Regions from separate parts of the Actinopolymorpha sp. B9G3 genome, predicted to be linked through region 3. Evidence: riboswitches for the same ligand, from Rfam matches in the RefSeq annotation. Region 3 holds a riboswitch; each other region holds the start of a gene.

Region 1 (7,298 bases), on a different contig from region 3:
CCGCCTCGTCGACCGGTTGCGACCTCCTGTCGCGTGATCCGTCCGGGAGGAACGGTGGCCGGGGCGCCACCGGGGACACTCAGGCTCCAGATCTCGCCGCACTCGTCGAGGCCGGCAAGCTGCCTCCGCTGCGGGAACGCATGCCCGCCTCGCCCCTGGTCGTCGACGTGGTCGACCGCCCCGGCCGCTACGGCGGTACGTGGCACTCGGTTCTGCTCGGTCCCGCCGACGTGACCTGGCTGGACCGCACGGTCGGCTACGACCCGATGGTGCGCTGGACGCCGGACTTCAGGAAGGTCGTTCCGAACGTCGCCGAGTCGGTGGATGTCGAGAACGACGGCAAGGAATACACGTTCCACCTCAGGAAGAACCTGCTGTGGTCGGACGGAGAACCCTTCACAGCCGCGGACGTGCTCTACGTCGTCGAGGACGAGCTGCTCAACGAGGAGCTGAGTCCGGTCCCCCCGACCTGGTTGGCGCCCAACGGCGAGGCGCCGAAGGTCGACGCGCCGGACGACCTCTCCGTGCGGTTCGTGTTCTCCCAGCCACATGGGCTCTTCCTGGAGCATCTCGCGACGCCGAGAGCATCGCTGATCTCGCCACGGCACCATCTCGAGAAGTTCCACAAGAAGTACAACAAGAATGTCGAGACTCTGGTGGAGGAGGCCAACGCCGCCGACTGGGTGGAGTTCTACGGCGGCAAGACCGAAGGTGCGGAGAATCCTGACCTTCCGACACTCAACGCGTGGGTGTACACGACCGCGCTCGGCACCGGCACCCGCATGGTCGCCAAACGCAATCCGTACTACTGGAAGACCGATCGCGACGGCCGGCAGCTCCCCTACCTCGACGAGGTCGTCTTCGACATCGTGAACGACGCCCAGGTGATCGTCCTCAAGGCCAGCAACGGCGAGCTGAACATGCACTGCCGGCACATCAACACCGTACGCAACAAGCCGGTGATCGCGCGCGGACGCGAGGCCAAGGGTTTCGACTTCTTCGACCTCCTCCCGGCCCTGATGAACGAGATGATGATCGGGCTGAACCTCGCCCACAAGGACAAGGCGCTGCGAGACGTCTTCCAGAACAAGGACTTCCGGATCGGCCTCTCCCACGCCATCAACCGGCCCGAGCTCATCGCGGCCGTCCTCCAGCGCCAGGGTGTGCCCTGGCAGGGCGCGCCGCGCAAGGAGTCGGAGTTCTACGACGAGGAACTTGCCACGCAGTACACCGACTACGACGTCGACAAGGCCAACTCGCACCTGGACCGGGCAGGGTTCACCGAGCGGAACGCGCAGGGGATCCGGCTACGCCCCGACGGCGAACCGATCCGCTTCGCCGTAGAGATCCCGACACCGACGTTGAAGGACTTCTGGGTCGACGCCATGAACCTCGTCAAGGGCTACTGGGCCGAGGTCGGCGTCGACATCGCGGTCAAGGCGGAGGACCGCACGCTCTTCTACGAACGCAAGGAAGCCAACGAACACGATGCCGGCGTCTGGCAGGGTGACGGCGGACTGCAGGACGCCATCCTGGACCTGCGGTGGTACATGCCGTTCGACCATGAGTCGATCTTCGCCACGCCCTGGGCGCTGTGGTTCACCTCCGGCGGCCGCGAGGGCCAGGAGCCTCCGCCGGCCGCGAAGCGGCAGATGGAGCTCTACGGCGAGGTCCGGCGTACGACCGACAAGGGCGAACAGGCCAACCTCATGCGGCAGATCCTGCAGATCGCCAAGGAGGAGTTCTGGGCCATCGGCACCGTCCTGCCCACCAGTGGCTACGGAATCGTCGCGAACAACTTCCACAATGTGCCGAAGACGATGCCCGAGGCGTACCTCTACCCCACGCCAGGGCCGACCAGTCCGGAGCAGTACTTCATCGAATAGCAGCGCACCCCAGGTCCGCCCGTGCGGCGGACCCGACGATCCCTGAGTACCGGCGTACGGAAAAAGAGGAGTGGCGGATGCGGGCATCACGGAGACTGGCGGCGGTCGCCGCCCTGACATGTGCGGGAATGCTGACCTTCGGCGCTCCTTCCCACGGTGAGCCAACTCGGGCGGCAACCACGCCCGCGGGGGCCGACACCCAGCAGACAGCGGGTTCGGACTTTCGGCATCCTGGTGTCCTGGTGAGTGCAGGGCAGCTGGAGTTCGTTCGGCAGAAGGTGGCTTCGGGGGCCGAGCCGTGGGCGACGGCGTTCGCCGCCATGCGGTCGAGCGCGCTCGCCTCCCTCACGCGGGAGCCGAAGCCGTGGGTGGTCGTCGAGTGCGGGTCGAACTCGAATCCCAACCACGGTTGCACGGACGAGCGTGAAGATGCCCTCGCGGCCTACACGCACGCGCTCCTTTGGAACCTCACCGGCGAGGAAGCCCACGCCCGCAAGGCGACAGAGATCCTGGACGCCTGGTCGGCGACGCTGACCGGACACACCAACAGCAACGCACCGTTGCAGGCCGGGTGGTCGGGTGCGTCGTTCGCGCGGGCGGGTGAGCTGATGCGGCACACCTACGACGGCTGGCCGGCCGACCGGGTGGAACGCTTTGCCACGATGCTGCGCGAGGTTCACCTGCCGCAGGTGTTCGACCGCCGACCAGGACACAACGGCAACTGGGAACTCATCATGATGGACGCGGCCGTCGGAATATCGGTGTTCCTCGACGACCGCGAGTCCTTCGACCACGCGATCGGGATCTGGCAACGCCGGGTGCCCGCATACTTCTACCTCGAGTCCGACGGACCACTGCCCCATCCGCCACCGGACGGCGGGAAGGACACGCCGGAGGAGCTGATCGACTACTGGCACGGCCAGACGACGTTCGTCGACGGCCTCTCGCAGGAGACCTGCCGGAACTTCGGCTATGTGGGTTGGGGAATCGACGCGACGGCACACGTGGCGGAGACAGCCCGACTCCAGGGGCTCCAGCTCTACTCCGAAGTGGGCGAACGCGTCACCAAGGCGCTGGAGTTCCACGCGAAGTACGACCTCGGCGCCGATCCTCCGGACTGGCTGTGTGGTGGAACGAAGGAGCGCACCCTCGGCCCGACCCTGGAGGTGGCGTTCAACCACTACCACAACCGGTACGGCGTCAGGCTCAAGCGGACGGAACGACTTCTCGAGACGCCGGGCGTCAGGCCGACCGGGGCCAACTACTTCCTCGCCTGGGAAACCCTCACCCACGCGAACAATCCGTGGTGATCGCCGATCGCCCGACCGCCAGGAAACGCCCACCAGGACAAGTGCGGCCGCGGCCCTAGACTGATCTGCCTCAGATACAGCAGGAGGCGTGCCGGCGTGACGGCCATTTTCGACTTCTCGACATTTCCGCACCTTTCGACCGAGCGGACGGTGCTGCGGGAGTGGGAAGCTGCCGACGCTGCCGACCTGTTCGTCTGGCGCAGCGACCCCGAGGTGCAGAAGTACAACTCCGCGCCGATGCGGGACGTGACCGAAGCTGCCCACCTGATCGACGAGATTCGCCGGGACTACTCCGCGCAGAGGGGGATCTCCTGGGCGGTCACGCATCGCGGCGATGGTCGCGCCATCGGTCTCTTCGGATTCAACTCCTGGGAGAGATTCCATCGCCGCGCCGACATCGGTTATGACCTCCGGCGCGATTACTGGGGCCGCGGGATCGCGACTGAACCCTCGAGGCCATCCTCCGGTTCGGGTTCACCCGCATGGACCTCAACCGCGTCGAGGCGGAGACGATCGCCGACAACCACGAGTCGGTACGCCTGCTCAAGCGACTGGGATTTCAGCGAGAAGGCATTCGGCGGGCGTACTCCCTGGAGGAGGACGGCACCTTTCACGACGGTGCGATCTACGGCCTTCTCGCACATGACTATCGCTGAGGCGGCGGGCGGGTTCGTGGACCAACCGTCAGTTGATCCCTGACGCGGCTCACGATTCGGGGCCCGCGTGGGTGTTCCTTCGCGTCCGCCCGTCCGCCCGTCCGCCGTCTGCCGTGTGTCGTCCGCCCTGTGTCGTCCGCCGTGCGCCTACCGCTGCCGGACGGCGTAGGTCAGGTGCGTCACCCTCGGGGAGGGCTCCGCGCGGATCGGCTCCAGCGCCACGCGGCCCGCGTCCACGCCCTCGAACAGGCGGATTCCGGAGCCGAACAGCACGGGCGACAGCGCGATCGAGAACTCGTCGATCAGGCCGGCGTTCACGTACTCCAGGATCGTCGCGCCGCCCCCCGCGATGCGGACATCTCGGTCGCCGGCGGCCTCGCGGGCCTGGTCGAGCGCGGCCTCGATGCCGTCGTTGACGAACTGGAAGGTGGTCCCGCCCGGCCGCTCCCAGGGGTCACGCTTCTCGTGCGTCACGACGAACACCGGGGTGTGGAACGGCGCCTCCTCCGGCCACATCTGCTCGCCGGCGTCGAACATGCGCTTGCCCATGACGCTCGCGCCGGTGCGCAGATACGTCTCCCGCACGATCTCGTTGTCGCGCCCTTCCTCGCCGCCCCCGCCGAGCTTCAGGTTCTCCCGGAAGAACCGCAGCGGGAAGACCCACCGCTGCAGTTCCACCCACTGCTGCCCCATCAAGTCCCCGAGGGACTCGGGCGCGATGAAACCGTCCAGCGACATCGACACGCTGAAGAACACCTTTCCGGCCATCAGTCCTCCGCTCCCAACCGAGCAATCTCGGTGACGTAGGCCGCCAGCTTGCTCAGGGTCTGCTGGCCGGCTTCGATCGCGTGGTACTTCTCGACCGCCTCGTCGCGCCGTTCCTTGCTGGGGAACACCGTGCGCATCTCGATCCGGGTCGCCGCACCGTCGGGCTCGAACGTCAGGACCGACTCGAAGGCGTTCGGGTCGCCGCGGGACTCACCGTGCAGCAGCGCGATCCGTTCCGGCGGGGCGATCTCGGTCCAGGAGATCCACTCGGTGTAGTCCGTACCGTCCGGCCCGTGCATCACGAAGTCCCACTCCCCGCCGACGCCGAACTCGAACGACCGTGTGGTCGTGGTGAACCCCTCCGGCCCCCACCACCGCGACAGGTGCCGCACCTCGGTGAACGCCTCGAACACCAGCTCCCGCGGGGCGTCGATGACCCGGGAGATCACGATCTCCCGGTCAGCCGTCGCGGACTGCGCCGGCCCTCCTCGTCCCGTCGCGCTCATCAGCTACTCCTCCTGCCCTGCCTGCTCTAGACGGGCCTGCTTCAGGTCCTGCACGTACGCGTCCAGCCGGTCGAAGCTCTCGCTCCAGAACCGCTCGAACCCACCGGTCCACTCGTGGACAGGTCGCAGCCCGCGGGCGTCAAGGCCGTACAGGCGCTGCTTGCCTGCCTTGCGGTCCCGCACCAGCCCGACCTCCCGGAGCACCCGCAGGTGTTTGGACGCGCGCGGCTGGGTCATCCCCAACTCCCGGGCCAACTCGGTCACCGGCCGCTCACCCGCCCGCAGCAGCACCAGGATCTCCCGGCGCCGCGGCTCGGCGATCGCGTTGAAGACGTCCGACGTCGTCGCGGCTCGTGCCATGTCCGCCATCATATGCCCATATCGGCATGCGTCAAGTCGTGAGGAATCAGGCGGCAGCGAGATCCAGCGTGTATCCGGGAAATCCCTCGCGGAGAGGTCGCGCCGTACTCCGCATAGACGTCAAGGCTCGCGTCCAGGCCCTATCGAATGCTCAGGCCCCCGATCCGCGCGCCGAGTGCCGACTTGACGGACGGCCATTCGGTCGCGACGACAGAGAACATGGCCGAGTCGCGCAACGCCCCCGCCTCACCAGGCGCCCACGAGGCCGACCAACTGCGCAACACCCCCTCGAAGCGCGCCCCGAGGCCCTCGATCGCCCGGCGCGAACGTTCGTTGCGGGCGTCCGTCTTGAGGTCGACACGGGCCACCCCCAACGTCTCGAACGCATACGTGAAGAGCAGCAGCTTTGCCTCGGCATTGATCCCCGTGCCCTGCGCCGACGCCGCAAGCCAGGTCCAGCCGATTTCGATGGCGCGCAGATCCTGCCGGTCCGGCCACGTTCGCGGGTTCCAGAGGGCTGTGCAACCCACGGCCATACCGTCCCGCTGCCGGACCTGCGCGAAGGGCGTGAGTCCCTCGCTCCTGCGAGCGAACTGGGTCGCCAGGTACTCCTTCACCTCGGCACCGCGGGGAACCACGGTGAAGCCGTAGGTGCGGCGATCTTCCTCCGCGGACCGCGCCAGATCCGACGCGTGAGCCATCGCCAGTGGCTCCAGCCGAACGAGCGATCCATGGAGTACGGGCACATCGAGCCATGCGCTCATGAGCGCCTCCTCATCGTTCCTGGCATTGGCACCTTGCCGTAGGGCAGGTTGCCGGACCGTCGCTGGGCCAGGTCCCTGGGATCCTCTGGATGAACCTCGGTGAGGGGATCATGCCTCGGCGTAGGACGGCGGTCAACGTCGGCCGCCACCGAACCGGCGAACTGCCGCGAACACCGATGAATCCGCGCCACGATCGTGGTCTGCACCTGCGTCACCCGCGGAATCGGCGGTTCGGCAAACGAATGAGGATGACTGAGGAGGTCCCGATCATGGGCAAGGTGATCGGGGGGCCACGGTGTCCGTCGACGGGTTCATCGCGGACCAGAACGACAATGTGGGCCCACTGTTCGAGTGGTACGGAAACGGCGACGTGGCGACAACCCTGGGAGATCCGGACCGGGTTTTCCACGTGAGCGCCGCCAGCGCCGAGTACATTCGTTCGACCTCGGGCAATGTCCGCGCGGCGGTGATCGGTCGGCACCTGTTCGACATCACGAACGGATGGCACGGCGTACCCGCGGCAGGCGATCACGTCTTCGTGGTGACTCACCAGCCGCCCACCGACTGGGGGTTCCCCGACGCGCCGTTCACGTTCGTCACCGATGGTGTGCCCAGCGCCATCGCGCAGGCACAGGCCTACGCCGCCGACGGCGACGTGTCGGTGACCTCGGGCGACATCGGGCGCCAGGCTCTCGAAACCGGTCTGGTCGACGAGGTCCACCTCAGCGTGGCACCGGTCATTCTCGGCAGTGGGAAGCGCTTCTTCGGATCCTCCGCCTTGCCCCAACAACTGCTGGAGAACCCGCGGACCATCGAAGGGGATCGCGTCCTGCACCTCATCTACTCCGTCCGCCCGTCCTGACAGGCCGACGAACGCCTGCTGTCGCGGGGTTCTTCCCAGCCTTCACCTGGTCGGATCGACAAGGGTGAACGGTACGACAGACCTGAGCGGCACGTCGTCGCCGCCCAGCTGGGCGTGGAGAAGGTCGACGGCGCGGCGGCCCATCTCCTGCTGGTCCTGCTTGATGTAGACGAAGGTGCCGGCATC
Region 2 (7,298 bases), on a different contig from region 3:
TGGGTAGCTCAGCACACCCGCCACTACCTCGACACTGGGCGTACTGGAGACCAGCTGGGCCTGCCGGCATTGCTGTTGACGACTCGCGGTCGCAGGTCGGGCAAGTGGCGGCGTACGGTCTTGTACTACGGCGAGGACAGCGATCGCTATCTCCTGGTGCCGTCGAACAGTGGGCTTCCTGAGTACCCCGCGTGGTATCTCAACCTGCTCGAGCATCCCGAGGTACGCATACAGATCGGCTTGGAACCAGTCTTTACCGCCTGCGCCCGCCTCGCGACGGCCGAGGAGCAACCGCCACTGTGGGCCACGATGGTGTCGATGCTCCCGGACTACGAGACGTATCGATCGATGAGCGGCCGTGACTTTCCGGTCGTGATCCTGCAGCGGACATGATCTTCAGCGATTGGAGTCGGGCTGGCTTGACACCTGCCTGATGCCGGTTCATTGCGGTCTTCGTCCGAGCATGCGGGGCGATTTGGTGGGGCGAGACCCCGCCAGCCGGGATGCGGGATGTCGTGTGCCGACCCGGCACTGCCAGACAAAACCCTCATCTAGAGGTGGCCGCTGAACGGGTCGTCGGCGAGCGCCCGCAGGCCGGCGGCGATCTGCTGGGCCTGCTGGTCGTACGGCTGTGGCCGCGGACCGGTCGAGATCGCGGCCGCCACCAGGCGCAGCTGGTCGGGAGGAAGCAGCCTGCCACCTCTGCCGCGGAGCATCAGGCGTACGACCTTTCCGGTCGTGGCCTCACGAAGGACGAGGAAGGGAATGCGGCGGCCGGTCCTGACCGTCGTGGACGACGTGCCGTGGGGGCCGTGGGTCGACACGGTCCTGGTCTCCGCCGCCGAGTCGACGCTCACCGCAGAGGTGGCCAGGTCACACCTGCTTGTGCCGAACGGCCCCCGGGCCACGAGCACCGTTCCCCGCAACCAGGTCCGGCAGCGCCGAATCCACTTCGCCAGCGCCACCGCCACGCCCACCGACATGCCCAGGAAGAACAGCCCTACGACGACCGCGACGATGTCCCTCTCCACCGCGGAGAACACCAGCACGAGGATGCTGATCAGTCCGATGAAGAACACGAGCATGAAGCCGAGGGCAAGAAGACATCCGAACCCGAGCTGCTGCCCGCCCACCACCGCCCGGGCGTCGAGCGGGATCTGCTCGGCGGGCAGGGACGTGGGCATCGCCGGATCGTTGGCGGCACCCTGCGCCATGGTGGCAGGCGGCTCCTTCGGGGCTTTCTCACCGCGCAGTTCGGCGAGCCGTTCCTCGGCTGAATCGGCCATTGTCAGGCCCTTCTCTTCAAGGCTCCGGAGCCTGCAAGGCCCAAAGTGGAGTCGACGTGACGCTCGCAAGAGTAGGGCGCGAAAGCGGCGTCCGGCTTTGGTTGTCCACAGCCCTGAAAACTTCCGGACAGCTCACCGGGCCGGACAGCTCACCGGGTAGCCGCCGAAAAGTTGCGGAATCCCGAAGAAGAGTTGAGGCCCGGACGGTTAGCCCGTCCGGACCCCAATCAGGTTATGCGACCGGGCCGCGAGGGCTCGGTTTCGAGCCGGTTTCAGAGGGGTCGAACTCCGTGCGCCTCGAGTCCTTTCGGACCCTCGACGGCTTCGAACTCGACCGACTGGCCATCAGCGAGTGACTTGTAACCGTCCATCTCGATCTTCGACCAGTGAACGAACACGTCATTCCCGCCGTCTACGGCGATGAAGCCATAGCCCTTCTCGGCGTTGAACCACTTCACGGTGCCCTGCGTCATGACCTTCTCCTCAAGGCCGTTCGGGTGCAGACCCGCCCGGCGCGGGCCTGGGTCGTCCATACCGCACCCGTCCCCATGAGGAGGCGTTGCGATCGATCCGCGCGTTTCCGTTTCCCACCGCTAATCGGTCGAGCGACTTACGCACGATCATGCCGACCACGCCCGACCATAGCCCAACCCCCAGGCCATTGGGGAGATGGAAAGTCGATCTCATTGAGTCCGAGACCGGTCCAGGCCCTTGAACAGCGGGGAGTTTCCCGCCTGACGAAACAGCTATGACACACAGGGCTTTGACAGATGATCGGACAGCCGAAGTGTGCAGCCGAACTGTGCAGCGGGACGATGCGACCACGCATCGTGAATGAATCGACAGTTTCGTAGCGCTCCGCAGTCGCGGTTGCATCGATGCGCTCGCTGGGACGAACTGTTCATCGGCACAGCAGAAATCGTGTGTGTGCACGGATTCGGGGGACATCGACCGCACGCCGGACAGACCCGCGGTCAGCGCCGCGGTACGAGGACGCTGCCTCTCCCCGGCGGGCACGCCTCAGGTGGCCAACAGGTTGGCGCCCCAGAGCTCGGTCCAGTCGTAGACGTGCAGTCCCTCGTTCGTACGCCAGCGTCGGGGGTCCGTTGCCCGCAACCAGTCGAGCGGTTCGACGCCGCCCGGGGTTCCACCGTCGAGTGCCAGGCGCACCGCGGAGCGCAGGTCCGCGTCGGCCGACGGAGTGCGTGCCGCCGGGTCGACCGACACGAACAACGCCGTGCCCGAACGTGCCACCAGGTCGAGGAACTGGCGGTTCCTGTCCCACGGCGTGTCCGGTGTGCAGGGTACGCAGTCGGCGTCGGCGACGAAGAACCTCTCGTGCTGGGCGAGCCGGAACGCCAAGGAGTTGACGCCCATTCGCCTGGTGCGTTCCCAGGCGCGCCCCGACGTGTCGTCACCGATGCGTTGCACCTCGACCAGACCGGCGGCCAGCTGGCCGACCGTGTTGCAGCCGATCACGACGGCATCGCCAGCGGCTTCGCGGATGACGCGATAGAGCCTGAGCAGAATCTCTGCGTTCGTACGGCTGCGGTCGGCGAAGTGCCAGCCGCCGTCGGTCAGGCTCACGCCCATCGCCGGACCGAAGCGTCCGAACGCGTCGAAGGTCGAGAAGTCATGCTTGACGAGCTCGAATCCCCAGCCCACAAGGCGATTGACGTCCTCGCGGATCGTGTCAAGGTTGGCTTGCAGGGTGAGGTCGAGCGGCTGCTCGCGAGCCGGTCGCGGCCCGGCGCGCAGCCGACCGGGATCGTCGACGGATGACAATGCGGCCGGACGCATCCAGATGCCCGGACGTGCACCCCGCGAAGCGATGTCGGCGGCGAAACCCGCCATGTCGTCGAACAACCCTTCCACACCGGCGGTCCACGGACCGCCGGGGCACACACCGCCAGGGCTCCATCCGGCATCGACCACGCAGTAGGGACGGACCGGATGGCCGTCGGCGTACTCCACGATCGTCTCAGCGTCGCGAAGGATCTGTGCCGGGCCGAAGTCGCGGCCGTACGCGTAGTACCAGTTGTTGCAACCGACGACGGGATCTCTTACTGGTAAGGGATCGTCACACATCGCTGCCGTCAGCCGGCACTGGACCGCGTACGCCGACTCGCCTGGATCCCCGCCGACGGTGACGACGGTCGCCGCGTCGAGAACTCGATCGCCCAGCAGCACGGGCGATCCGCCGCTCCGCACGTCGATCCAGCAGGACACGCCATCGGCGTCGACGGTCCAGGAACAGAAGGCGTTCGGACGAACCCGCACACCCATGCCGGACGTCGTGCCGGTCGCCTGGTCGTGGCCCAACCACGACCACGGCAGTAACCGGTGTGGTTGGAGGGTCCGCCACTGCAGATCGCCGTACGAGCGCTCCCATGCATCACCGAGTACGAGGGTCGACTCGGGGTGTGGCTCACGCCAGCGCAGGACCACCCACGAAAGTTCCCGGCGGGGAGACGCCACCTGGACAGCACGGCCGCCGGTGACGGTCGGAAGACTGACCTCGACCTCCGAGGACGTGAAACGGCCTCCGTCAAGGTGAGCTTGACGGAGGCCGTCACGACGGTCGTGGACGACGAACACCGCGTCCGGAAGCGTCAGGGAAGGCACGTGGACTTCCTTTCCGGAGACTCCGGGAACCGGGTTCAGCAGTCAGCGACGGGAACTCAGCGGCCCCACGAGCGGGCCCCCGCCAGCGAGCGGGCTCTGCTCCCAGCGACGGTGCGGTTCAGCCGCCGGCGACGGCGGGGATCACCGAGACCTGAACGCCTTCCGGTGTCGGGGTTTCCAGGCCGGAAGCGAAGCGCACGTCCTCCTCGCCGACATAGACGTTGACGAACCGGCGCAGCTTCCCGGCGTCGTCGAGCACCCGCGCGCGGATGCCGGGGTACTTCGTCTCCAGGGAGTCGAGCACCTCGCCGAGCGTGGCACCGTCCGCGTCCACCTCGGAAGCGCCGCCGGTGTAGGTGCGCAGGATCGTCGGAACTCGTACCTTCACGCTCATGCGAGCCCTGCCTTCGTGAATGCGTCGTACGTCGGACGGATGGTTGCCGCAGGCCCCACCTTGCCGGCGATGGCGTCCAGGGTCTTCAGTCCGTCGCCGGAGTTGATGATGACGGTCTCCGCGTCAGGGTCGAGTTGCCCGGTGTCGATCAGCTTCTTCAGCGTCGCGACGGTGACGCCGCCGGCGGTCTCGCCGAAGATCCCCTCCGTGCGCGCGAGCAGCGCGATGCCCTCGACCACCTCGTCGTCACTGACGTCCTCGACGACACCGCCCGTGCGTCGGCAGACATCGAGCACGTACGGTCCGTCGGCAGGGTTGCCGATCGCGAGCGACTTGGCGATGGTGTCCGGACGTACCGGCGCCACCACGTCGTGGCCCGCCTTGAACGCCGCCGACACCGGCGCGCAACCGGTCGCCTGCGCGCCGAAGATCTTGTACGGCGCATCCTCGATCAGCCCGAGGTCGACGAACTCCCGCAGTCCCTTGTCGACCTTCACCAGCTGCGCACCGGACGCGATCGGGACGACGACCTGCTGGGGCAGCCGCCAACCGAGCTGTTCGGCGATCTCGAAGCCCAGCGTCTTGGAACCCTCGGCGTAGTAGGGCCGGACGTTGACGTTGACGAACGCCCAGCTCTCTTCCTCACCGGCGATCTCGCTGGCGAGCCGGTTGACGTCGTCGTAGGTGCCTTCGACAGCGACCAGGGTGCCGCCGTAGACGGCGGTCGTGAGGATCTTCTGCTGTTCGAGGTTGTGCGGGACCATGACGACGCTGCGGATGCCCGCCCGGGCAGCGGCCGCGGCGACGGCATTGGCGAGGTTGCCGGTCGACGGGCACGCCAGCACCTGGAAGCCCAGCTCGCGGGCCGCGCTGAGTGCGACCGCCACCACGCGATCCTTGAACGAGTGGGTCGGGTTGGCCGCGTCGTTCTTGATCCACAGGGTCCTGACACCGAGGGCGGCGGCCAGGCGGTCGGCACGGACGAGCGGGGTGAGGCCGGGTTCGGTGTTGGGGAACGACGCGACGTCGGTGGGCACCGGCAGGAGCGCCTGGTAGCGCCAGATGTTGGCCGGCCCCGCGGCGAGGTCGTCGCGGGTGATCTGCGGGTAGTCGTAGGCCACCTCGAGGGGGCCGAAGCATTCGGTACAGGCGTACTGCGCGCCGAGTTCGGTGGTCGCGCCACACTCGCGACATCGCAGACTCGTGGCGTTGCCGAACGCACCGGGGCGGGGGGTCTGCGCGGCGCCCGTCGTGTCGGCGCCGGCGTACGTGGTCGTCATGAGAGGCCTTCCTTCCTCATCTTCCTCAAGCGTCCGAGCCGGCCCAGGGATCTCCTGGTCGGGTCGTCGTGAGCCGGACTTGGCACCGTGTCCGCCGCGGGGCCTCTGATGCACGCGAGACACACGCGTCGGCGGTCGGCCGGTTGCCGGGGCTTCGTCGGGCCGGTCCCTCTGCCCCTCTGGATGAGATTCCTTGTTGAGTTGTTGTCGGCGAGCGTAACTGACCCGTCTCCGAGATCGTCCGGCAGGACCAGTATTCGAGACGGTTGTCCACCATCGGGACGGTGGCGGTCGGTCCCGCGCCGTGAGGAGCCGCAAATGACCACGCTGGGTAGGCGACAGGACCCCCGCCATGCGTCCACGCATGTGTCGGGTTCCGGGGGCCTACCCAGCGTGGTCATTTGCCTGGCGATTCGGCGAAGGTCGCCAAGGGTCGCTAAGCCCGGACCCACCGACGAATTGGGTGGGATGAGAGTGGCGTGGACCTGTTGCGGCATGGCGGCAAGCGTCCCTCGGGTCTTCGACCGGGCGTACACGCCGTCGACGTTGGGGTTCTTCCTGTGTGCGCGGGCTGAATGCGTTGCTGGCTACGGTGATTGCCGCGACCGGCGCGCCGGTGGTCGTGGCGCAGCGGCTGCGCAAGGGCTCGACTGGCTCACCACGCGGCGCGAAGCGGCTGGTCAGCGACGCGCTGAAGACCATCCGTGGCCTGACTGCCGCCAAGCCGCTGGTCCGGGCGGACTGGGCGTTCTTGCGGACGCGGCCTGGGTGCTGTCGGCGGTCCCGCCGGCGCCGATGTGTCGATCGCTGGCTCATCGGACGTCTCACCGGCTGGCGTCGCCCGTCGCCATTGACGAGGCATTCTCGGCGACGGCAAGGAATCTGGCCAAGGTCGGCGACTGGTTGCTCGCCGACCAGGCCAGCGCCATGTCCCATAGTGGAAGGTCGTCCTGGATCGGGCGGTAGACCACCTGACTCGCATCGTGCGGTGGTGTTGGAGAGATGAGAAGCGAGACGCCCAGGTCGGCGGCGACGAGTGCGGGGATGGTCTGCACCTGAGCCTCCTGCACGATCCGCGGGCTGAACCCTGCGGCCAGACAGTAACCGATGATCGTGTCATGGACGATCGGCCCGGAATCTCTGATGAAGAACACGAATGACTCGTCGGCCAGTGCGGCGAGGGGAATACGTTCGTATCCCACGAGCCGGTGGGTCGCCGGCAGGGCTGCCACGAGCGCGTCGCGCGAGATCACCTTCTTCGTCAGCCCGTGCAGCGCCATGACGGGCCGGAGCAGGCCGACATCGAGATGACCGCTGCGTAGGGCCACGCTCTGTTCCAACGTCGTCATCGTGCGGGCGTTGACGACGACGTCCGGATATGCAGCACGGAAGGTACTGACGAGTCGCGGAATCGCATCGTAGGTTGCCGACTGGACGAATCCCAGCCGTAGGGAGCCAACCTCGCCAGCGTGCGCGCGTTTGGCGTCGCGTACGACTTCGTCGCTACGGGCAAGGATCTCGCGGGCCCCGGCGACCACGACCTCGCCAGCCGGAGTCAGGACGAACCGCCTTCGTGCACGCGAAAAGAGAGGGACACCGAGGTCCTTCTCCATGGCGGCGATCTGCCGGCTAAGCGAGGGTTGGGTGACGCCGAGCCGCTCGGCCGCACGACCCACATGCAGCTCATCCGCGACCATCAACAGGGCGCGCAGC
Region 3 (7,298 bases):
GGGCCGAGGAGCCGTGGAGCCGGGCTTGACCCTGCCCTTGGGGTAGACCCGACCGTGGACCACGGCCGCCGGGGCGCGGCCGCCACGCTGAACAGGTACCGCACGCTCGGAGGTGCTCCACCCATGAACATCAGCCAACCCACGATCATCGACCGGGCGGCGCAGCCCTACGTCGCGATCACGTCGTCCGTCCCGATGAACCAACTCGGCAGCAACCTTCCGCCGCTGATCGGCGAGGTGTTCGGCTGGCTCGGAGCGCACGACATCGCCCCGGCCGGCTCGCCGTTCTGGAAGTACAACATCATCGACATGGAGGGCGAGCTCGAGGTCGAGGTCGGCGTACCCGTGGCCAGCGAGGTCACCGGTGACGACCGCGTACAGGGGGGCGTCCTGCCCGCGGGCCGCTACGCCACGCTCCACCACGTGGGCCATCCCGACGAGCTGATCGACGCCACCGCCGCTCTGCTCAAGTGGGCCGACGGTGAGAGTCTCACCTGGGACGTATCGGATACACCGGATGGTGAGCGGTGGGCCGCCCGCCTGGAGTTGTACCAAACCGATCCGGACGAGGAGCCCGACATGAACAAGTGGGAGACCGACCTCGTCTTCAAGCTCTCCGACTGATCATCGCCCGGGAGGTCCGGCACCGGTCCTCCCGGGCCCTCTCCTCGTCCCCCGCGGACCTCGACTCGCGTCCGCTCCTCCAGTGATCATGATCGTGATCATGAACGTTTCGAAGGGCTATGGCCGACTTTCTCTTCATGATCACGGGCCAGACGGCCGCTCTCGGGCTTCATCTGTCGGGTCACCACCCACGTCGTACGCTGCCGGCGTGACCCCAACCGAGGGCCTCACCGAAGGCACCACCCCCGCCCCTGCCCGACGCAACGCCGACGCCTCGGGGACGTCGGCTGCCGACGGTCCGGGCAGAGGGACCGCTGCGACCCCCGCCACAGGCACCCGGCCCACGTCCACCGTTGAGGCCCCCGCCGCGTCCACCGCTGACACCCTGGGCGGACGTACCGTCGACGCGGCGCCCGCAGACATCGCCGACCCCACGCCCCCAAGCACCACCGACCCCACGCCCCCAAGCACCACCGACATCCAGGCCGGAGACGCCGCGGAGGCGACGGACCAGTTGCTGAGCATCGGCGTGTTCGCCCGGCGGTCGCGGCTGTCGCTGAAGGCACTCCGGCTCTACGACCGGCTCGGCCTGCTCACCCCTGCCGATGTCGATCCGGGCAACGGATACCGGCGGTACCGGGAGAGCCAGCTGTTCGCGGCCCGGCTGATCGTGCTGTTGCGGCAGCTCGACATGCCGCTGTCGACGGTGCGGGACATCCTCGCGGCGCCCGGCGCAACGGGGGCCGACGTCCTCACCGCGTACTGGGAGGCCATCGAACGCCGGCTCGCCGGTCAACGGGAACTGGCCGCACTTCTCCGCACCAGCCTGCTCGGCGGGGACGCCCGGTTCGACGGGTACGACGTGCGCGAGCGGGAGGTCCCCGATCAGCTGGTGCTCACCGAGTGCCGGCACCTGCGCCTGGAGGAGCTCGAGTCCTGGCTTACCGCGACGAAGGTCCGGCTGTCGGCGGTCGCCCAGGACAACGGCGGGATGACCGGGCCGCTCTTCGTCATCTTCCACGGCGCGGTCAACGACGACAGCGACGGACCGGTCGAGGTCTGCGTACCCGTGCGGGGGACCCTCGGACGTGACGGAGCGTTACCCGCTGATGGTCCTACCGCGCGGGAGGAGCCGGCCCACCGCGAGGCGTACGTCCGGGTGACCAAGGCGCAGTTCGACATGCCGCAGATCCTGTCCGCCTACGACGCCGTTGAACGCTGGATGACCGCGCGGAAGCGGACCTGCGCCGGGTCGCCGCGCGAGGTCTACCTTCCCGGCGTCGACGTCGCCGCGGCCGCGCCGACCGACCACGTGTGCGACGTCGCGTACCCGATCTGACCGCACCCCGCTCGAAGGGCCGCCGCTCCAGCGAGCAGCAGGAGGATCGCCAGGACGTCGATCGGACGCTGTTCGGGCTGGTTTTGGGCGGCGCTGAAGGTCCCCCGTGCGATCTGGACCAGGCGATGACCAGCGGGACGCCGACGGGTGCGCCGGCGATGCCGGTCCACCACAGCCGTTCCTACCGCGTGGGGAGTACGCCTTCGGCAACGGCATCGTTCGTACCCTCGCCAACCGCGTCGTTCGTGCCTGTGCCAACCGCGTCGTTCGTACCGTCTGACCCGTCCCGGTCGGAATGTCCTGCGTCGCGGCCGGTGGGCGCCGGTCCCTGGCCGCTGGCGTCGGGCGCCGCGTCGAGGCGGGCGAGGAACACCTCGGGTGACATCAGCCCTGGCGGACTGCCCGCGCGGGCGGCCTGGTTGGCGAGCTGGCGGGCGAGTTCGTTGGCGGGGGTGGGTACGCCGTGGAGCCGTCCGAGAAGGACGATCTCGCCGTTGAGATAGTCGGCCTCGATCGTGCGGGTGCCCCTCGCGAGGCTCTGCCACGAGGAGCTGCCGGTGCGGTCCTGGCCGTTGACCGGTTTGACCTGCAGCAGGTCGCCGCGGCGGGCCCGGTCCTCCTCGAACGACTGGTACTCGATGCCGGCCGCGTCCAGCGCCGCGAGACCCTCCGCGCGCAGTCGGTCGATCACCTCGTCGCGGCCGTCGCCTCGCGTGCACACGGCGTCGACGGCGTTGCCGAGGTTGCCGAGCAGCTTGGTGTACTTCCGCCGCATGATGTCGGGACGCGGTTCGGAGGCGAACGTCGCGGACCGGAACGCCTCCGCGACCTCACGGGCGGTGTCGTCGACACCGCTCGGGTACCTGCCGAGGTCGAGGATCCCGGTGACCGGCGTGGACGGTGCCTGGACGACCCCCGGCGTGAGGTACGTCGCGGGGAACATCACGTGGACGCCGTAGACGTTGGCGAACTGCCGCAGGACCATAGGCTCGTTCGCGACGCCGTTCTGCACGCAGAAGACCGGCGTCTGCGCGTCGGCCGCTCCAGCGAGGGCCCGGACCGCGTCCGCCGTGTCCGTACTCTTCATCGTCAGCAGCACGATGTCGCCGCGCCGCCACTCGATCTCGCTCGGGTCCCCCACCGCGGGCAGCGGCAGCGTCTCCGTGTCGTACGGCGACTCCACCCGCAGCCCGTCGTCCCGGATCGCGTCGAGGTGCGCTCCACGCGCGATCAGTACGACCTCGTGGCCCGCTCTGTGCAGTCGAGCTCCCAACACGCCGCCGATCGCCCCGGCACCGTAGATGACGAATCGCCGACCCGCCTCACCCATGTCCTGTCTCCCAAGGATTCGTCCCGCCCGAACTCCCGTCGTACGAAGGTCTATCGACTGGGCGGGGCCGCTGGCAAATGACCACGTTGAGCATGCAGGTGTGACCTGGACCGGTGTCGATGCCTGGCTGGGCGTCCGTACGCCTGCTCAGCGTGGTCATTCGCGGGCTGCCCCGAAACGCCTGCCTCCCCCGGAACGCCTGCGGCATGCGGGACGACCGGCGCCCTGTCCTGGACGACCTGCTCGCCATGCGGGAAGACCGGCGCGCTATGCGGGGACGGTGGGCAGGCCCGCGACGGCGGCTGCCACCTGGTCCGAGGCGAGTTCGTGGTCGACAAGCTCACCGGCGAGATACGTACCGTAGGCCGCGAGATCCAGGTGACCGTGCCCGCACAGTGCGGTGAGAATGACCTTCTCCTCGCCAGACTCCTTGCAGCGCAGGGCTTCGTCGATGCACGCGGCGAGGGCGTGGGTGGGCTCCGGCGCCGGCACGATCCCTTCCGTACGCGCGAACTGCACACCCGCCTCGAAGCACTCCCGCTGCGTCTTCGCCACCGCCTCGATCAAACCCAGCTCGTAGATATGGGAGAGCAGCGGCGACATGCCGTGGTAGCGCAGCCCACCGGCGTGGATCGGGTCGGGGATGAAGTCGTGGCCCAGCGTGTGCATCTTCATCAAGGGCGTCATGCCTGCCGTGTCACCGAAGTCGTACGCATAGACCCCCTTCGTCAGCGACGGGCAGCTCGCCGGCTCCACGGCGCGGATCGTGACGTCGAGCCGACCCGCCAGCTTCTCGCGGAGGAAGGGGAACGCGAGCCCGCCGAAGTTCGAGCCGCCGCCGGTGCAGCCGATGAGGACGTCCGGTGTCAACCCCACCTTGCCGAACTGCGCGACCGCCTCCTCGCCGATGATCGTCTGGTGCAGCAGCACGTGGTTGAGGACGCTGCCGAGGGAGTAGTTGGTGTCGGCGTTCGTCGCCGCGACCTCGACCGCCTCCGAGATCGCGATGCCGAGCGACCCGGGCGAGTCGGGATCCTTCTCCAGCACGGCGCGCCCGGCCGCGGTCAGGTCCGACGGCGACGGGTGGATGGTGCCGCCGAACGTCTCGATCATGATCTTGCGGTACGGCTTCTGGTCGTACGACGCGCGCACCTGCCAGACCTCGCAGGCCAGGTCGTACTGCGAGCAGGCGAACGCCAGCGCCGTGCCCCACTGGCCTGCGCCTGTCTCGGTCGTCAACCTGCGTACGCCCGCCTTGGCGTTGTAGTACGCCTGTGGCACGGCGGTGTTGGGCTTGTGGGACCCGGCGGGTGAGCCGCCTTCGTACTTGTAGAAGATCTTGGCCGGCGTGCCGAGCGCCTTCTCCAGGCGATGGGCGCGGTAGAGCGGCGACGGCCGCCACAGCCGGTAGACGTCGAGGACCTCCTCGGGAATCTCGACGTACCGCTCGGTCGTCACCTCCTGCAGGATGAGGTCCATCGGGAAGAGCGGGGCGAGGTCGTCCGGGCCAACCGGCTGGTGGGTGCCCGGGTGCAGGACCGGCGGCGGTGGGCTCGGCAGGTCAGCGAGCACGTTGTACCAGGCTCGTGGCAGCTCGGACTCGTCGAGAACAATCTTCGTCGGTGCAGGCATGCCGGTCACGGTAGCCGGGCCGCGTCGATGGGCGGAACCCCGAAGCCGTGGGTACGCCCGGTCGGTTCACCGGACGGTCAGGATGCGGACCCGCCCGAGCGAGCCCGCGGCGGTCAGTTCGACGACCCCGATCGGTCGATCGCCTGCCAGGCTGCGGATGTGGGCCTCCGACGGCTGGTCACGACCTTCGGCAAAGAGGACGTACGACTATGGGCTGCCGGAGGTCGAGCTGCAGGCTGCCCACATATTGGTACGCGCGTCCATTATTTGATACATCGAGGCGAGTTGCTACTGCCACCGGTTAACGTGTGTCGCGGTCATGAGTGCCAGCAAGGGCGCCAAGCCCTGAGAGCCCCGGCTTGCTGGCCGGCAACCCTCCAACCGCGGTGGGGTGCCCCGGGTGAGGACCAGGTGGTGCCGCCCGGCACCACAAGCGCGGGACCCGCAGCCCACAGGGTCCCCGAGACCTTGTGAGGTACGCCATGACACCAGTCGACACCGCGCCTGCGCCCTGTGCGCCGTTCGCCCCCAGCGCCACCACACTGCCGCTGAGCCCCACCCCACTGTCGTTCACCGCCACCTCGCCGCCGCCGAACACCGCTCCACCCTCGCCGAACACCGTTCCACGTGGCTCAGAAGCCGGCCTCCAGCCGCTCCTCCCGGTGGTCGGTGCCGACCTGCAGGTGCCGGTCGTCAGCGGCCAGCAGGTGCCGTACGCCCAACTCGACTATGCAGCAAGCGCGCCCTGCCTGTCCGCCGTCGCGGCCCACCTGAACGGCGTTCTCCCGTTCTACGCGAGCGTGCACCGAGGGGCGGGATACGCCTCGCAGGTGAGTACGACGCTCTACGAGACCGCGCGGGCCAAGGTCGCCGCGTTCGTGGGTGCCCGCCCGGACGACGTGGTGGTCTTCACCCGCAACACGACCGATGCGCTCACCCTGCTCGCACACTGCGTACCCACGGGCGAAGCGGTCGTCCACCTCGACATCGAACATCACGCCAACCTGCTCCCGTGGCGGCATCGCGCGAGTGGAAAGACCCGCTGCGTCCTCGCCGGCACCACGCAGCGCGCCACGCTCGTCAGCCTGCGCGCCGAACTCGCCGCCCGCCCGGCCGCACTGGTCGCGGTCACCGGCGCGTCCAACGTCACCGGCGAGCTGCTGCCGATCGCCGACATCGTGGACATCGCGCACGCTGCCGGGGCGCGGGTCGTCGTGGACGCGGCCCAACTCGCCCCGCACCGCCGGATCGACCTGGCGGCCAGCGGTGTGGACTACCTCGCGCTGTCGGGTCACAAGCTCTACGCACCGTTCGGAGCGGGTGTCCTCGTCGGACGTCGCGACTGGCTCGACGCTGCCCCGGCCTACCTTCCCGGTGGCGGCGCGGCGCGCGAGGTCGGCCTCACCCACACCGATTGGGCGCCCGCGCCCGCCCGGCACGAGGGTGGTACGCCCAACGTGCTCGGCGCGGTGGCGCTCGGCTTTGCGTGCGACGCCCTGGCCGGCCTCCCCGACGGTGCGCTCGAAACCCACGAGGAGACCCTTCGGGAACGCCTGACCGAGCGGCTGGCCAGCATTCCCGGCGTACGCCTGCATCGGATCTGGCGGGACAGCCCGAGCTCGATCGGTGTGGTGGCGTTCTCGGTGGGCGAGTTCCACCCGGGTCTCGTCGCGGCGTACGTCTCGGCCGAGCACGGCATCGGCATCCGGCATGGACGGTTCTGCGCTCACCCGCTGGTGTCCCGGCTGGGTGCGCCGGAGGGTGCGCTTCGGGCGAGCTTCGGCGTCGGGAGCACGGTGGCCGACGTCGACCGACTCGCCGATGCCGTGAGCGCGCTGGTCTCGTCGGGAACCTGCTGGTCGTACTCCGACAGCAGCGGTGCGTGGGCCCCGACACCGGACCCGCGGCCCCGTCCGTCGTGGGCCCAGCCGGAAGCGGCGGTGATCCCATGACCGGGACCCGGGTCACGAGATCTGGCTGATCAGCTGGCTGCCAGGACAGAACACCGGACTCCACGACCATGGTGAGGCTCTGGGCGCGTTCATCGTGATCGAGGGCACGCTGTCCGAGGCAACCGTCCAGCCGGCGAGCCAGGTCGGCGGCCCCGTTCGTACCGCCCGTCGTGCGTTCGCGGCGGGTTCGGTTCGTGGCTTCGGGTATGAGCACATCCACGACGTCGCCAACCTGGGTACCGTCCCCGCCATCAGTCTGCACGCCTACGCACCGGAGCTCACCGCCATGACGCAGTACGTCCTCGAAGGCCAACGACTTCGCGTCGTCTCGTCGGATCGCGCGGGAGTGGACTGGTGACCAGCACGACGCAGACCCTCCATGGCCAGCAGACCCCGCAGTCCCCTCAGTCCCCTCAGTCCC

Evidence for each region. Region 3 has a riboswitch for S-adenosylmethionine ahead of ABNF93_RS14100 (aminotransferase class V-fold PLP-dependent enzyme). Riboswitches for the same ligand answer to the same signal wherever they lie in the genome.
Region 1: another riboswitch for S-adenosylmethionine. It lies ahead of ABNF93_RS16080 (GNAT family N-acetyltransferase); the one in region 3 lies ahead of ABNF93_RS14100 (aminotransferase class V-fold PLP-dependent enzyme).
Region 2: another riboswitch for S-adenosylmethionine. It lies ahead of thrC (threonine synthase); the one in region 3 lies ahead of ABNF93_RS14100 (aminotransferase class V-fold PLP-dependent enzyme).

What each region holds. Positions count from the first base shown of each region.
Region 1 is NZ_JBEEAB010000008.1:100,400-107,697, forward strand. Features, by position in the region: gene ABNF93_RS16045 (ABC transporter substrate-binding protein) at 1-1,886, shown strand, start outside; gene ABNF93_RS16050 (alginate lyase family protein) at 1,964-3,196, shown strand; partial or broken gene ABNF93_RS16055 (GNAT family N-acetyltransferase) at 3,347-3,583, shown strand; gene ABNF93_RS16060 (GNAT family N-acetyltransferase) at 3,679-3,852, shown strand; gene ABNF93_RS16065 (dihydrofolate reductase family protein) at 4,000-4,620, opposite strand; gene ABNF93_RS16070 (SRPBCC family protein) at 4,620-5,126, opposite strand; gene ABNF93_RS16075 (ArsR/SmtB family transcription factor) at 5,130-5,486, opposite strand; gene ABNF93_RS16080 (GNAT family N-acetyltransferase) at 5,627-6,250, opposite strand; SAM riboswitch class I at 6,258-6,346, opposite strand; gene ABNF93_RS16085 (dihydrofolate reductase family protein) at 6,546-7,112, shown strand; gene ABNF93_RS16090 (GntR family transcriptional regulator) at 7,155-7,298, opposite strand, start outside.
Region 2 is NZ_JBEEAB010000011.1:205,638-212,935, forward strand. Features, by position in the region: gene ABNF93_RS20305 (nitroreductase family deazaflavin-dependent oxidoreductase) at 1-393, shown strand, start outside; gene ABNF93_RS20310 (hypothetical protein) at 552-1,286, opposite strand; gene ABNF93_RS20315 (cold-shock protein) at 1,559-1,759, opposite strand; gene ABNF93_RS20320 (alpha-amylase family protein) at 2,307-3,911, opposite strand; gene ABNF93_RS20325 (MoaD/ThiS family protein) at 4,030-4,305, opposite strand; gene thrC (threonine synthase) at 4,302-5,585, opposite strand; SAM riboswitch class I at 5,599-5,775, opposite strand; partial or broken gene ABNF93_RS20335 (IS1380 family transposase) at 6,133-6,336, shown strand; gene ABNF93_RS20340 (LysR family transcriptional regulator) at 6,410-7,298, opposite strand, start outside.
Region 3 is NZ_JBEEAB010000006.1:356,913-364,210, forward strand. Features, by position in the region: gene ABNF93_RS14075 (hypothetical protein) at 1-29, shown strand, start outside; gene ABNF93_RS14080 (GyrI-like domain-containing protein) at 124-624, shown strand; gene ABNF93_RS14085 (MerR family transcriptional regulator) at 833-1,963, shown strand; gene ABNF93_RS14090 (ketopantoate reductase family protein) at 2,145-3,293, opposite strand; gene ABNF93_RS14095 (TrpB-like pyridoxal phosphate-dependent enzyme) at 3,561-4,925, opposite strand; SAM riboswitch class IV at 5,241-5,367, shown strand; gene ABNF93_RS14100 (aminotransferase class V-fold PLP-dependent enzyme) at 5,408-6,877, shown strand; gene ABNF93_RS14105 (cysteine dioxygenase) at 6,897-7,235, shown strand; gene ABNF93_RS14110 (rhodanese-like domain-containing protein) at 7,232-7,298, shown strand, end outside.